4 regions of the Paenarthrobacter sp. TE3676 genome follow, and region 1 is predicted to be linked to each of the others. Evidence: riboswitches for the same ligand, from Rfam matches in the RefSeq annotation. Region 1 holds a riboswitch; each other region holds the start of a gene.
The links. A riboswitch is a leader RNA that binds a small molecule or an ion and turns the genes downstream of it on or off. The one in region 1 is predicted to bind thiamine pyrophosphate.

Region 2: another riboswitch for thiamine pyrophosphate. It lies ahead of thiD (bifunctional hydroxymethylpyrimidine kinase/phosphomethylpyrimidine kinase); the one in region 1 lies ahead of ACZ881_RS16055 (ECF transporter S component).
Region 3: another riboswitch for thiamine pyrophosphate. It lies ahead of thiO (glycine oxidase ThiO); the one in region 1 lies ahead of ACZ881_RS16055 (ECF transporter S component).
Region 4: another riboswitch for thiamine pyrophosphate. It lies ahead of thiC (phosphomethylpyrimidine synthase ThiC); the one in region 1 lies ahead of ACZ881_RS16055 (ECF transporter S component).

Annotation. Positions count from the first base shown of each region.
Region 1 covers NZ_JBWBQU010000006.1:283,145-287,005, forward strand. The annotation lists gene ACZ881_RS16045 (energy-coupling factor transporter transmembrane component T family protein) at 1-293, opposite strand, end outside; gene ACZ881_RS16050 (ABC transporter ATP-binding protein) at 290-1,870, opposite strand; gene ACZ881_RS16055 (ECF transporter S component) at 1,870-2,490, opposite strand; TPP riboswitch at 2,567-2,703, opposite strand; gene ACZ881_RS16060 (NUDIX hydrolase) at 3,105-3,794, shown strand; gene ACZ881_RS16065 (DUF4235 domain-containing protein) at 3,831-3,861, shown strand, end outside.
Region 2 covers NZ_JBWBQU010000001.1:505,468-509,328, reverse strand. The annotation lists gene rplU (50S ribosomal protein L21) at 1-71, opposite strand, end outside; gene thiD (bifunctional hydroxymethylpyrimidine kinase/phosphomethylpyrimidine kinase) at 447-1,997, opposite strand; TPP riboswitch at 1,988-2,086, opposite strand; gene ACZ881_RS02485 (Rne/Rng family ribonuclease) at 2,251-3,861, opposite strand, start outside.
Region 3 covers NZ_JBWBQU010000001.1:26,960-30,820, reverse strand. The annotation lists gene ACZ881_RS00170 (4a-hydroxytetrahydrobiopterin dehydratase) at 1-52, opposite strand, end outside; gene ACZ881_RS00165 (thiazole synthase) at 66-863, opposite strand; gene thiS (sulfur carrier protein ThiS) at 866-1,102, opposite strand; gene thiO (glycine oxidase ThiO) at 1,099-2,367, opposite strand; TPP riboswitch at 2,360-2,478, opposite strand; gene thiE (thiamine phosphate synthase) at 2,506-3,177, shown strand; gene ACZ881_RS00145 (ferritin-like fold-containing protein) at 3,208-3,861, opposite strand, start outside.
Region 4 covers NZ_JBWBQU010000001.1:419,117-422,977, forward strand. The annotation lists gene thiC (phosphomethylpyrimidine synthase ThiC) at 1-1,823, opposite strand, end outside; TPP riboswitch at 1,819-1,926, opposite strand; gene ACZ881_RS02050 (amidohydrolase family protein) at 2,010-3,092, shown strand; gene ACZ881_RS02055 (VOC family protein) at 3,171-3,861, shown strand, end outside.

The sequences.
Region 1 (3,861 bases):
CAGAGTCCGACGTCGAGCAGTACAGCGCCGCTGTCCGCCGCCACTATTGCAGTGCTCCAGCCGCCGATCGCTGCCGCAATGATCAGGGGCCAGGCCCGCAGCCACAAAAGCCTGATGGTGAGGCCGGCAAGCGGGAAGAGAGCCAGTTCCGCAAGGAGCGCCGTCGACGCAGAGACCCAGTCGATCGACAAGGCCAGCACCAGGGAAATCAGGAAGACCGACACGAACTTCGCCAAAGGGTTGGCGCGAGTCAGCAGGGCGTGGTTGCCGCGGATGTTCAGTGCATCCCTCACGCTGCACCCGCTTCCTGATGCGTTGCTCTGCCTTGCGGTACCGGACCGAGCCGTAGTTCGGTTCCGCCGAGTACAGCACTGAATTCCTGATCGTGGGTTACGGAGACCACCGCGGTTCCGGCGTCCAGCAACTCGGAAAGGAACGACGCCAGCTCGGCCCAGGTATTCGCGTCCTGGCCAAACGTTGGCTCGTCCAGAACAAGGACTTTGGGGTGCGCGGCCAGCACCGTGGCCACCGAGAGCCGGCGCTTTTCCCCGCCGGATAACGTATACGGATTGGCGTCGACGAGATGGGTGAGCCGCAACCGTTCCAGCAACTCGTCCACGCGCTCCTCGCCGTGGCCCAGATGCTTCGGACCAAACATCAACTCATCCAGGACCTTGCCCGTGACGAACTGATGTTCCGGCTCCTGGAACACCGTACCGATGCGGGAAATCAGCTGGTCTGCTTTCCACTTGAACGGATCAATGCCCGCACCCTCGGAAAGTTCGACGGCGGCACTCACTTTGCCGTCCACGGGCGCCAAAAGGCCTGCCAACGTGAGCGCGAACGTGGACTTTCCGGCACCATTGGGACCCGTAATGGTCAGGGCTTGGCCTGCCCGGACCTGCGCACTGATGTCCGTTTGCACCGGAACGGGCGGGATGGTTTTGAAACCTTTGCGCCGTGGCTTTAGTCGGGAAACAGCAAGGTCCTGGGCTGCGAGGAGAAGCTGCGCGGTGTCTGGTTCTTTATGGCGGGTGCGGGTTGCCGGAACGTACCCCGGCACCCAGACGCCAGCCGACATCAGCAGGGTGCGGGCCTCGGAAAGGACCTGGTCGGGAGGGCCGTCCAAGAGGACGCCGCCGGCAGCATTCCCGGTCCCTGCGGCCGTGCTGGATCCTGGCTGCAGGACGACAATCCTGTCCACCAGGTCTTTCCACACGGACACGCGGTGTTCCACCACAACCAGCGTGGCGCCGGTCTTGTCCAGGCATCGCCCTACAGCATCGCGGACCTCCAGCACCCCTGCAGGATCCAGGTTGGCCGTTGGTTCGTCCAACAGGATCAGCCCGGGCCGCATCGCCAAAATGCCCGCAAGCGCAAGGCGCTGCTTCTGACCGCCTGAGAGCGCCGCCGTCGGGTGATCCAACGCCAGACCTCCGCCGGCAGCGGTACGCAACCCGACGTCGTCGAGCGCTTCATGGACACGGGACCAAATCTCGTCCCGCGGCACGGCAAGGTTCTCTGCACCGAAGGCAACGTCGTCGCCAACCCTCGACAAAACCACCTGCGTCTCGGGGTCCTGCTGCATCAGTCCCGCGCGTCCACGCTGCTCGCGGGGCGCAACGCCGTCGATCAGCAGGGAGCCGGTCTCATCCGAGTCGTCTTCCTCATCCCCCAGCACCCCGGCGAGGGCATGAAGGAGCGTGGATTTCCCGGCACCCGAAGGTCCGAGCAGCAGTACGCGCTCCCCGGGTTCGATCCGAAGGTCGAGGCCCTGAATGGCAGCTTGGGCACGGCCGGCATGCCGCCAACCCCAGCCCTCGGCTGAGATGGCGGCAGGCCTCACCGTGCCGCTTTGCGTGGCCGACATCAGCTGAAGACGGGCTCCGAAGCGGCCTTGCGCGAGGCGAAGGAGCTCAGCACTCCGGTCTTGGCCAGGCCGCGTGTCGCCACCCAGGAGAGTGCGCCCGCGATGATTGCGCCGGAAATTGAGGTGAAGGTGATGTAGGCCAGCTTGTCGACGGCTTCATAGGCGATGTTCCAACCCCACGGGAGGAAGGAGTCGTTCAGGCCGCAGAAGAGGCCCGCGCCCGCACCGGCGAGGAGGGCAGTGGGCAGGTTGAACTTCTTGTACCGGAAGGCGGCAAAGATGAGTTCCGCGCCCAGGCCCTGCAGAACGCCGGAGATGAGCACGGTGGTGCCGTACTGCGAACCCATGATGAGCTCACCGGTGGCGGCAACAGTCTCACAGAACAGGGCTGCACCCGGCTTGCGGATAATGAGCATGCCCAGGACCGCGGGGATCATCCAGCCGCCGGCAATCAGGCCGGTGAGAGGCGGATACGTCGCGTTCATGGGGATGGATACCAGTGCGGCGCCTTGGGACCATGCCCAGAAGATCACGCCGCCCGCGATGGCGATCAAGGCCGCCACAACGATGTCTACAACACGCCAGTTATAACTGGTCTTCTTCACGTTTACCGTGGTCATTTTTCTGCCTCCTGAGGTTACAGGAGGGGAAAGTGCTCCCCGGAATCCGGCTGGCCTGCGCCACCCGGGTCCGGACACTCTGAGAAGCTCGACTCCCTTGCGCCGGTACTAACCGGATCAGGTTCGAGGGTCTGCGGCTGTCCGCACTCTCAGCGCCCTCGCGTCTCCTGCATCTCTGCAGAGTCCGACGGCGGCGCTCCCCTGTCGTTATTAAATCTGCCCCGATGGGCTGGTTCAGTTTACACCTGAGTCTGTGGCGGGTGTTGGTCTGTTGCCGGCAGGCGGTCATAATCGGCAGTGGTGGTGCGTTCCAGGGCTTCCGGGGGTGCGTTGCGAGGGCTTCCCGAGGGTGCGTTGCGAGGCCCACTCTGCACCCATCCCCCACACCATTCCCTGCACACCAGGCCTCACAACGAGACGGGGGTGCGTTGCGAGGCCCACTCTGCACCCTTCCCCCACGCCATTCCCTGCACACCAGGCCCCACAACAAGACGGGGGTGCGTTGCGAGGCCCGCTCTGCACCCTTACCCCACGCCATTCCCTGCACACCAGGCCCCACAACGAGACCTGAGAGAATGAACCAGCAGAATCCACCGCGGCAAAGGGGCACCTTCATGACTGACCTTCCCCAGCAAGACCTCCCCCTTCCCACAGAAGTGCCCCAGCCGCGCCTGGCCGCGAGCGTCATCCTCCTCCGTGACGCCCCGGGCGGACTCGAAGCCTTTGTCCAGCACAGGGTGAGCACCATGGACTTCGCCGCCGGCATGGTGGTCTTCCCCGGTGGACGGGTGGATGCCGCGGACGAGTCCGGCTGGGACTACCCCTCGGACCTGCTTCAACGCCACGCGGCGGACTGGCAGCAGAGCTCCATCTGCAGTGGCGCGGGCGAGGCCACCAAGAACGCCGGAACGGTGCTTTCCGCCGCAATCCGTGAAGTCAAGGAGGAAGCCGGGCTCAGCATCGACGCCTCTGACCTCCGCCCGTGGGCCAACTGGATCACGCCGACAGACATGCCCAAGCGATTCGACACCTACTTTTATGTTGCCAAGCCCTCCCCGGCGGCCGAACCCCGGCACCAGACCACGGAGGCCTGGCAATCACTGTGGATGCCGGTAGCGGACATTCTTATGGCGGAGGCCGCGGGCACCCTGAAGCTGATGCCGCCCACGTACTACCTGCTCAAAGAAATCGCCGGGTTCGCCACCGTGGATGCTCTTTGGTCGGCCGAACACGATGTTGTTCCGGTACTGGCACCTGTCGGCTCCATGGCTGCCTTCCTCAAGGAGCGGGAAAACCGCCGCTAGCGCTTGGAACGAGCTGGAGCCGGTTAGGCTGGGAGCATGAACCTCTTCTTCAAGCTGATCGGCGCCG
Region 2 (3,861 bases), on a different contig from region 1:
TTCAGCGTTACGTAGTCTCCAACGGAAACTTTTTCTTGGCGGCCGCCTGCGCGGACAATCGCGTACACCACTTGGGTACTCACTTCTCTCGACGTTTATTACAAAATTTGCGTGCGGAACCTTGAACCGGAATCAGCCCTGGTTCGCGCTGTGCCTCAACGCCGTGGACTTCTGAATCGAAGTCCGCGAGTCATCCCATGAACAATTCCAAGGGGCATAACCCAAGTGTTGGCGTAAGCACCGAAGATCAAGATTACGCTAGTTTGACCTTCAGCTGCAAATGAGGCCGGGTCCGGAGGCTACCTCGTGACTTGCATCACCAGTTGTAACGGACTCTCCCGGCACCGTGCCCATACAGCCTACAGGGTTTGAGCGAGATTAACGCGATCCGGCCAGCGACGCGCGGACGTGTCGCCGCAATTGGCCTCAAGTGCGTGCCCGGAAAGCTACTGAGCGCGCGTGAACGAAGCCTGGGCAAACAGCCTGGGAGCATCGAAAAACGCCGTCTCGTAGCGGCAGGACTGAGTGAAAGCATCCATCATCGCAGTCCGCTCCGTGCCAGAAGCCGCGACGGCCGCGGCAGCAGTGAAGTTGATCGCTTTCCGTGTTGCCGCCGCGAAATCCTCGTCGGCATAAGTCTTCAACCAGTCCGCGTATGCGTGGTCCGCAGGCGCGCCGGCGTCTACGTATGCCGTATGAAGCTGCTGACCCACCTCCGCGTACAACCAATAACAGGGCAGGATCGCCGCCAGCACCACGGCGTAGCTGCCGGCGGCGGATGTTGCCAGTAAATGGTCCACGTAGGACTTGGTAACCGGTCCGGTTGCCGTGGAGGCTTCCCGCGTGCTCAGCCAGTTCCTGTGCAACTCCGATTCAACCTCCAGGCACTGCTGTGATGCCTTTGCCCAGAACAGTTGTTCTTCCTCCGTGGGCGCCAAGGCGCCCGCACGTGCGAGGACCCTCGAATACCCATTGAGATAGAGAGCGTCCTGGGCAAGGTAGTAATTGAAGTCACGTTCCGGCAGCTCGCCGGATTGAAGTCCTTGAATAAACGGGAGCCCGTAAATCGCTTCGAGTTCGGGGACGGCTTCGTTCCACATCGCCGCAGCGAAAGCGCCCGGCGTGGATGCCTGCTGGAAGTGGTGGAAGTGGTTCACGGGCCCGTTGCCTTGACCCACGTGCAGGGTGTCAGAGGCCTGCAATGCCCCTAGCAACCACGGCTTGACTTCCCGCAATGAAACTTCCCAGTCACCGGTTCGTGCCTGGACTGTGGCCAAGGCGGAAGACAGAGAGCACCCGGTACCGTGGCTGTTCCGCGTTGCAACCCGGGGACCTGCCACTTCGATCACGTCCCGGGACAGCAGCCCGCTCGTGTTCACCAGCGCATCGGGGCACTCCGGCGCTGGCAGGTGGCCGCCCTTGACCAGGACCGTGTTTCCGTACTCCGCTGCCAGCCGTTTGCCCTGGTCCAGCGCCGAAGCCCAGTCAGTTGCCTCGGGCTCCCCCAGCAACATGGCCAGTTCAGGAAGGTTCGGCGTAATGAGGTGGGCCAAAGGCAGCAGCGAACGCAATGCCTTCTCAGCAGACTCCCGCAGCAGCCGGTCACCGCTGGTGGCCACCATCACCGGATCAAGGACCACGACGGCGGGACTCACCTCTTCGAGCCAGCCCCGGACCTCGTTGATGACGGCTGCGTCGCCGAGCATTCCGATCTTGACGGCGTCAATGGTGATGTCGGCACTAATGGCTTCCAGTTGCTGACGCAGGAAGTGCGCGGGAGGGACGTGGACGGCACTGACTTCCCTGGTGTTTTGCGCGGTGAGGGCCGTGATGGCAGCCATGCCATACCCGCCGAAAGCGGCGATGCTCTTCAGGTCCGCCTGTATTCCGGCGCCACCTGAAGGGTCCGAGCCGGCAATGCTCAGAATGCGCGGGGTTGGACGGCCCGAAGCCGGAGCGTCGAGGGGGTACACCGATGAATATGATGATGCAGTCATGAGGACATCCCTTCGCCGGTGCTAACCGGACAGGTTCAACGGGTTTGGATCTCAGCCTGGCCCAACGCCCGGCACCCCGTGTCAGTCCCCAAGCGTAGCCGGGAAGCAACGCGCCGCGGGAACCGGGCCACACCGACGCCCGGATGTGACTCTGAACGCAGCCTGTGCGTGGCTTGCAGAGCGGACGCAAAAGGACCCCGCGCTACCCGCCGTTTGGCATAGCGCAGGGCCCTCTTCAACTTATTCGCCGCGATTAGAGCTCGGAAGCAGGAACTCCAACGCCGAGGATGATGGGCTCATCCTTTGGTAGCTTCTTGGCCGGTTCCACAGGCGCCTTGGCCTCATGGGCCGAACCCCGGGTGGCCGACGCTGTCGCCTCATGGTGTTCAACGCTGGTTTCATTGGCCGCGCCCTGGGCCCTGCTGGCACTCCGGTTACGGCGACCACGACGACCACGCGAGGCTGAAACAGCCTCGGGATCTTCCTCAGCAGTCCGTGCCGGAGAAGCAGCCTTCGGGGCTGAAACCGGAGCGGCTTCCTGCTCGGGTGCCGGAGCCGCACCGAGGTGCGAAAACGCTTCGGCCAGCAGATCCAGGCTCATCGCAGGCTTGGCTGCCTGCGGTTCCTCGTGGTGCTCAACGAACGGCAAGGCAACTTCTTCCCCGCCGAAGCGCAGTACGGGAGTAGATCTTGCTTCCTGGACTGCTGCTTCCCTGCTTGCAGCATCGCGGGCTGAAGCCCCTGCTTCGCCGCTGCCTGCTTCACTACTGGCGGCGGTGCCGGCTGTAGGGCTTCCGTCCGGCTCGTGCCGGCCTGCCGCCCGCGCTTCCTCCTCTGCACGGTGAACTTCGTCGTCGTGCAGGTGTGCGGCGTGCGCTGCAGCGGCAATCGTCGCCAGGGCGGCCCTGGTTGCCTCGGCTTTGGCTATCCGGGCAGGATCCTGCGGTTCAGCCGTGGTGGATGCTGCGACCGGGGCGGACGTGGTGGTGTGGACCTGCGCGGGAGCTTCGGCAACAGCCGGTCCCCCGCCCTTGCCGCGGCGGCGTTTGCGTTCGGTCCGCGCAGCAGGCTGCTGCGCTTCCGTGTGCGGGCGGTGATGTTCAGCAGCCACTACGTTGGCGCGTCGGTGCTCAACGGGCTCGTCGTGCGTGACGACACCTCGGCCAGCGCAGTGCTCGCACTGCTCACCGAAGACCTCAAGGAGGCCGGTACCCATGCGCTTGCGCGTCATCTGGACCAGGCCCAGCGACGTTACTTCGGCCACCTGGTGCTTGGTGCGGTCCCGTCCGAGGCACTCCACCATGCGGCGGAGGACGAGGTCGCGGTTGGATTCAAGGACCATGTCAATGAAGTCAATGACGATAATGCCGCCGATATCGCGCAGACGAAGCTGGCGAACAACTTCCTCGGCCGCTTCCAGGTTGTTCTTGGTGACTGTTTCTTCAAGGTTTCCGCCACTGCCGGTGAACTTGCCGGTGTTGACGTCCACTACAGTCATGGCCTCGGTGCGGTCGATGACCAACGAACCGCCGGAAGGCAGGAAGACCTTCCGCTCCAGGGCCTTGTGGATCTGCTCGTCGATGCGCCACGCGGCGAAGATGTCCTGGTCCTTGGTCCACTTTTCGAGGCGGCCCACCAGATCAGGGGCAACGTATGTCACGTAAGCCTCGATGGTGTCCCAGGCGTCGTCGCCGGAGACGATCAGTTTGGAGAAGTCCTCGTTGAAGACGTCACGGACCACCTTGATGGTGAGGTCAGGTTCGCCGTAGAGCAGTTCCGGAGCCAGGACCTTGGTGGACGAGGCCTGTCCTTCGATGCCTTCCCACTGCGCACGCAGACGGTTGATGTCGTGGGTGAGCTCTTC
Region 3 (3,861 bases), on a different contig from region 1:
CGAGGGCATCATTGATGGCTGCTTCAGTCAGTTGGTCTTCCGTGCCTGCCATGACTGCTCCTTCATCAGAGGAACTCTGCCCGGCCCTCCATCGCCGAGGATGCGAGCGCGTGCTCCCGCCGCGGGATCCGGCCCGCCTGCTTGGCCAGCCTACCGGCGATCACAGCGTGTTTGAAGGCCTCGCCCATCTGCACCGGGTTTTGCGCCCGCGTTACGGCGGTGGCAAGCAGGACGGCGTCGCAGCCCAGTTCCATGGCAAGGGCGGCATCGGAGGCTGTCCCGATCCCCGCATCGAGGACCACGGGTACGGAGGCCCGGGAAACGATGAGCTCAATGTTGTGCGGATTCAGGATGCCAAGGCCGGTCCCGATGGGCGATCCCAAGGGCATCACGGCTGTTGCACCCAGGTTCTCGAGCCTGAGCGCGAGTACGGGATCGTCATTGGTATAGGCGAATACCTTGAAGCCTCGGTTCACCAGCTGCTCCGTTGCATCCACCAGTTCCACGGCGTCTGGAAGGAGCGTGTGTTCGTCCGCGATGACTTCCAGCTTCACCCAATGGGTCTCAAGTGCTTCCCGGGCCAGTTCAGCAGTCATCACGGCGTCCTTGGCCGTGAAACAACCAGCAGTATTGGGCAGCACGCGGATGTCATGGTCCACCAGCAGCTGGAACAGCGAGCCCGTTTCGGCGGGCGAATAGCGACGCATCGCCACTGTGGTGAGCTCCGTCCCTGAAGAGAGGAGCGCTGCTCCCAAGCCATCGAGGCTCGGCGCGCCTCCGGTACCCATGATGAGGCGGGAACCGAATTCGACGCCGTCGATCACCAGTGCGTCGGTGCGAACGTCAACGTTTGCTGTTGTCATGATTAGCCTCCCTGGACTGCTGTTACGAGTTCAAGTTCGTCTCCGTCGGAGAGCGCTGTCACGGCCCATTGGCTGCGCGGCACCACCTCGGAATTGCGTGCGACAGCGACTCCCAGCTTGCCGCCGTCGGCCGCTTGTCCGCGAGGGTCCAAGGCGCGACCGGTGACGGCCGTGACGAGGGTACTGACGGATGCGTCGTCAGAGACTGCGTGGTCGGTTCCGTTCACTTTGATGTTCATGCTGTTTCCTTGGTGGTGGTTCGTGCTGCTGGTGTGAGTGTTCGGGCAACAGGGGCGTTGCCCACGAAACGATGGGGCAGGAAGGGGGCCCACCGGGAGTCTGTGGAGCCTTTGAGGAGTTCCCCCACGATCTTGGCGGCCACCGGAGTCAGGAGGACTCCGTGGCGGAAGAATCCTGTGGCAACCACCAGGCCGTCGATGTCACCGTTGGAAACACCGACCCGTCCGAGCAGTGGAGCGTTGTCCGGAGTTCCGGGCCGGGCGCGGGCGGTTGCTTCAAGGAGTTCCAGTTCAGCCACTGCGGGGACCAATACTTGGGCGTCCCTCAGCAATTGGTAAACGCCACCCGCCGAGACCGCGTTGGAAGAGGCTGACAACCCGTCTTCGCGTTGCGTGGCTCCAATCACCACAGTTCCGTCGTCCCGGGGCACGATGTAAACCGGCACCCCGCGAACCATCCCGCGAATCGTTGATGTGACCAAGGGCCGCAGGTGATCGGGGACGCGAAGCCGGAGGATGTCCCCGTAGACCGGCCTTACGGGAAGCCTGAGGCCTTCAGGAAGACCGGAGAGTTGGGACGCCCCGAGCCCGTTGGCCACCACCGTTTCTCCGGCGTGAACGGTGACTCCTGAGTCCAGCGCCACGCCTGTGACACGCCCGCCTTCCCACAGCAAACCGCGCGCCCTGTAAGCAATGGCGAATCCGTCATCGGCTCCCGACACCCAGGAACTGTCATTGGGCGAATGGGCTGCCAGTCCTGCCAGGAGGCATGCCGCGAGTTTCCTTGGATCGACTTGGTGGTCGGCAGGTATATCGAAAGCACAGGAGATCTGCGGGCTGAGGAGCGGCTCCCGTTGCCTCGCGTCCCGCAGAGCGATAGGTTCGACTTCCAGGCCAGCCGCAAGCTGGACCGACCTTAAGTCTGCGAGCGCCCGGCGGTCGGCTGCGTCGGCACCCACGGCGAGGGTCGGCGTCGTGCGATATCCGTTGTCCTCTGCGCCTTGATGCAGGCCGTCCACGAAGGAGGGCCAGAGCTGGGAAGACTCAAGCATTAACTCAAGAAGGTCTTCTTCCTGGTAATGGAGTTCGCTGACGGGTGCAAGCATGCCTGCCGCTGCGAAGGACGCGCCGGAAGCGGGAGCGGGGTCGATCAGCGCAACTGAACGGCCCAATCGCCGGGCTTCGTGAGCGATGCCGAGGCCGATGACGCCGCCACCAATGACGGCAACGTCTGTCTGGAGGCGGGTATGGCGGGAATCTGCCATTCGTTTCCTTCCCTACGCCGGTACTAGCCGGATCAGGTCAAGCGGTCGGCGCTGAAGCCCTCTCAGCCGGACAGTCATATGACGAATGTCGCGGCTCCCGCAGTACGAGCCCAGTTTAGAGGAACTACTCTGGTTCCCATGACTCAGCCTGACGCTCTTGCCTCCGCCCGCCTTTACCTGTGCACCGATGCCCGTAAGCAGCAGGGCGATTTTGAGGACTTTGTGGACGCCGCTTTCGAAGGCGGCGTGGACATCATCCAACTCCGCGACAAGACGCTGGAAGCTGCCGAGGAACTGGAGATGTTGACCGTCCTGCGGAGCGTCGCACAACGGCACGGACGGCTTTGGGCTGTCAACGACCGGGCCGATGTTGCCAGCATTTCCGGGGCTCCCGTGTTCCACATCGGGCAAAAGGACCTGCCCCTGACTGCAGCCCGGACCCTCCTGCCGAACGCCACCGGCATAGGCCTCTCCACCCACACAACCGAACAAATCGATGCCGCTGTGGCCACCTCCCAAGGGCCCCTGGGACTGGACTATTTCTGCGTGGGTCCGGTCTGGGCAACACCCACCAAACCCGGTCGCGCTGCTGTCGGTTTGGACCTGGTCACATATGCCGCAGAAGCGGTCAAGCGCTCGGGCGACGGTGTGACCCTCCCTTGGTTCGCCATTGGTGGCATCGATCTCAGCAACGTTGAACAGGTTGTGAAAGCGGGCGCCGGCCGGATCGTGGTGGTCCGCGCCATCACAGCGGCACCGGACCCGACGGCGGCGGCCAAGTCGCTGCTGGAAGCCTTGGATTCCGTCTAGGGAAGCCGGAGGTTCCGCGCGATCCGCGGGCTAGGCGGTCAGGCCGAGGCCAGTCATCCGGCGGGCGTGCTTTTCGGCGAGCTCCGTCGTCAGCCTTTTCGCCGCGGCACGCGCGTCCCCGCCGCTTTTCAGCATCGGCCCCAGCAGGGGGTGTTCCATGCCCACGCGTTGCGCCTGCGTCAGCGCTTCCCCCACCAAGCGGCGGCCCCACAGCGCCAATCGCGAAGCGAGGCGCGGGTCATCTGCCAAGGCCCGCCTGAGCAGGACGCGAAGGACTTCCGTGGCCTGATCGGGTGAAGCAACGCGCTCAACGAAATGCTGCGTTGTCGGGTCGAGGAACATCGAGACAGCCCTATAGAAATCCGATGACACAGTATCGATGACATAGGCCTTCATCACGGATTCGAACCAGTCCCCCGGCTTGGTGCGCTCGTGGAAGTGATCGAAGGAGCGCTGAAACGGCAGCATGGCACGTTCGGGATCCAGACCCATCTCCGACAGGCGGTCGTTGAGGAGGGCGAAGTTTCCGTAGGCCCCCACTGCGATCTTCGCGAGCACGGACCTGTCGTGAAGCGTGGGTGCATAGCGGGAATCCAAGGAGAGCCGCCCGAAGGCGGACAGTTCGCCATACGCCATGGCTCCAAGCAACTCCGCTGAGAGTTGCCCGGCATAGGCTGCGGCGTC
Region 4 (3,861 bases), on a different contig from region 1:
TGAAGTTCCGGCAGGTAGACCTTTCCGCCGGAGGCCAGGAACTCCTCGCTCTTTTCCCGCATCCCGCTGTACATCCCGGCGATTGCGGCCTGCGACTCTGCCGAACCATACTCGTCACGGATGTCCTGGCTGATGCGCATCGAACAGAACTTGGGGCCGCACATGGAGCAGAAATGCGCGGTCTTCGCTGGTTCGGCGGGCAGGGTCTCGTCGTGGAAGGATTCTGCCGTGACCGGGTCAAGGGACAAAGCGAACTGGTCCCTCCAGCGGAACTCGAACCGTGCCTTGGAAAGAGCATCATCACGCTCATGGGCCCCCGGATGTCCCTTGGCGAGGTCCGCTGCGTGAGCCGCGATCTTATACGTGATGACACCGGTCTTGACGTCGTCCTTGTTGGGAAGCCCCAGATGCTCCTTGGGGGTCACGTAGCAGAGCATCGCGGTGCCGTAGCGGGCAATTTCCGTGGCGCCGATTGCTGACGTGATGTGGTCATAGCCGGGGGCGATATCGGTAACCAGCGGCCCCAACGTGTAGAACGGCGCACCCTTGCAGAGTTCCTGCTGACGCTCCACATTTTCCCGCACCAGATGGAAGGGAATGTGCCCGGGTCCCTCCACCATGACCTGGACGTCGAAATCCCACGCCCGCTGCGTCAGCTCCGCGAGCGTATCAAGCTCGGCGAACTGCGCGGCGTCGTTGGCGTCGGCGATGGAACCCGGGCGGAGACCGTCACCCAGGGAGAATGCGACATCGTATTTGGCGAAGATTTCGCACAACTCGTCAAAGTGCGTGTAGAGGAAGTTCTCCTGGTGGTGTGCCAGGCACCATCCGGCCATAATCGATCCGCCGCGGGAAACGATGCCCGTGACGCGGTTGGCGGTCAAGGGCACGTACCTCAGCAGAACGCCAGCGTGAATGGTCATATAGTCCACACCCTGCTCGCATTGCTCGATCACGGTATCGCGGAAGATCTCCCACGTCAGCTGGTTGGCCTCCCCGTTTACCTTCTCAAGTGCCTGGTAAATAGGCACTGTTCCGATCGGAACGGGCGAGTTGCGGATGATCCACTCGCGAGTGGTGTGGATGTCATCTCCGGTGGAGAGGTCCATCACCGTGTCAGCGCCCCACTGGGCTGCCCACTGCAGTTTGTCCACTTCCTCTGCAATGGAGCTGGTGACTGCCGAGTTGCCGATGTTGGCGTTGATCTTGACCAAGAATGCCTTGCCAATGATCATCGGCTCGGATTCAGGGTGGTTGATGTTGTTCGGAATAATTGCCCATCCCGCGGCGACTTCGCTGCGGACCAGCTCAACGTCACAGTTCTCCCGCAACGCAACGAACTGCATCTCCGGAGTCACGACGCCTTGTTTCGCGTAGTGCATTTGCGTGACGGTCTTACCCGCGACGGCGCGGCGCGGCACCGGTTGCGCACCCTTCCACTCCGCTGACGCGGCTCCACGCCGAACCGCGGACTTACCGTCGTCGAGCAGGTTCCTTTCCCGCCCCGAATAAGCCTCCGTGTCTCCGCGGGATTCGATCCATGGTGCACGGAAAGGCTCCAGGCCCACCACGGGATCGCTTCCGGGGCCCGCTGTTCGGTATACCTGCAGAGGTTTGTTTGCTTGCCCATTGGGAGAAGGCTCCAAGGCGATCTCCGTGACGGGGACCCGTATGCCGTTACCTGGATCTTCCAGCCAAGCCAACGAATGGGACTTCAGGGATTGCGTTACAGTTTCCGCCGTATTTTGGACAGTATTGGTCTGGTTTTGGCCCGTGTTGATCTGGTTTTGAACAGGGCTGTGCTGTGTTTCTGTGGTGCTCAAGGGAATACTCACTTCCTTCGCCGGCATTACCCGGACAGGTTCAACGGTCGCAGACTGCGTCAGTCCGATCTCAGCCCCTGCAGGGGCCCCCGTGTGGTCGTAGACGAAGCTACCACAGCTCCCGACGGGCTCCCAGTCACATGCAGGCACCAGGCTCCAACACGCCGCCCCCGCTACGCTTTTGCCATGGCCAACATCATCGAATTCAGCGGACCTGCGCTCGTATCGGCAGACGAAGAGCGCCATGGGCTGTGGTCCGTAGACGGCATACTGACGTTTGAGCGTCCCGGTGCGACGCCGGACAGGATATTGGATGGCTGGGTCCTGCCAGGTTTGGTTGATGCCCACTGTCACATCGGACTCGGCCTTGGAGGAGCGGTGGATGAACAGGCAACGCTCGCCCAGGCCCAAGCAGACCTCGACGCCGGAACGCTGCTGATCCGCGATTGCGGATCGCCCGCCGACACCCGCTGGGTGCAGCAACGAACGGACCTGCCGCGACTGATCAGGTCGGGTCGGCATATCGCCCGGAGTCGGCGTTATCTTCGCGGTTTGGGTCATGAAATTGAGCCGCGGGAACTAGTGGAAACGGTCCGAAAGGAAGTCCGTGACGGAGATGGCTGGGTAAAACTTGTGGGCGACTGGATCGATCGCGGCGTTGGAGACCTCGCTGCCTCGTTCCCCGCGAAGACCGTCAAGGAAGCCATTTCCGCGGCCCATGATGAGGGAGCAAGGGTCACCGCGCATTGTTTCGGCGAGGACACCATCGATGACATGCTCGACGCCAATATCGACTGCATAGAGCACGCCACCGGACTCCTTCCGCGGCACCTTCCCCGTTTGGTGGAACAGTCAGTGCCCATCGTCCCCACCCTGGTCAACATCGCTACCTTCCCGGATATCGCAGCCCAGGCAGCGCCGAAGTTTCCGGAGTACGCGGACCACATGATGCGTCTCTGGGAGCGTCGTCGCGAGCGTGTGCTGGAGGCCTTCGAAGCGGGGGTTTCCGTCTATGCCGGTACCGACGCCGGTAGCGTGATCAAACACGGCAGGATTGCGGACGAAATGATGGAACTCCACGACGCCGGCCTTCCGCCGGCGGCGGTCCTGCACGCCGCCGCCTGGGGCGCCCGTGAGTGGCTGGGAGTCGAGGGCATCAGCGAAGGCGCAAGTGCCGACGTCGTGCTGTGCAGTGACGATCCGCGCCGTCATCCGGGTACCATCGCGGCGCTCAAACATGTCGTGCTCAGGGGTAATGTCGTTCGTTAGGAATAAATTGAAGCTTCAAGTAATTTAGATAGGTAAGAAGGTGCCGATGCGCGGCCACCTCAGAACCGGGAGCTTCACATGACCTCATCATTCAGCCAGGATCTTCTGCCTGCCGAACTCACCATGGGCAGCGTCATGCTCAAGGTGGGCGACATGAAGGTCATGAGCGACTACTATCAGCGAGCACTTGGCCTGGAAGTCGTGGCTGAGCAGGATGGTGGCCTGTACCTCGGACGCGTAGCCAAGCCCGTTGTCCACCTTGCCCCCGCTGCGGGACTGCAGATTCCCGGGCGGGGAGAGGCCGGTCTGTTCCACACAGCAATCCTGTTCCAGGATCAGCCGTCGCTGGCCGCGACTATTGCTACGGCGGCGGAGTACGAACCTCGTGCTTTCGCAGGCAGCGCCGACCACCTGGTGAGCGAAGCGTTCTACTTCACTGACCCCGAAGGCAACGGAATTGAGCTTTACTACGACAAGCCGCGTGAGCTCTGGCAGTGGGACGGCAGCAATGTTGTGATGGACAATGTGGCCTTGCCCCCGCAGCGCTTCCTCCAGCAGCACCTGAGTGAAGCTGCCGTGACGGGTCAACGCGAGGCCGCTGCCGGGATCGGGCACGTGCACCTGCAGGTGGGTGACGTCGAAACTGCGCAAAAGTTCTATGTGGAGACCCTCGGCTTCGAGCGGACCGCAGGCTGGCATGGCCAGGCGTTGTTCGTTTCCGCCGGCGGCTACCACCATCACATGGCCATGAACGTCTGGAACAGCCGCG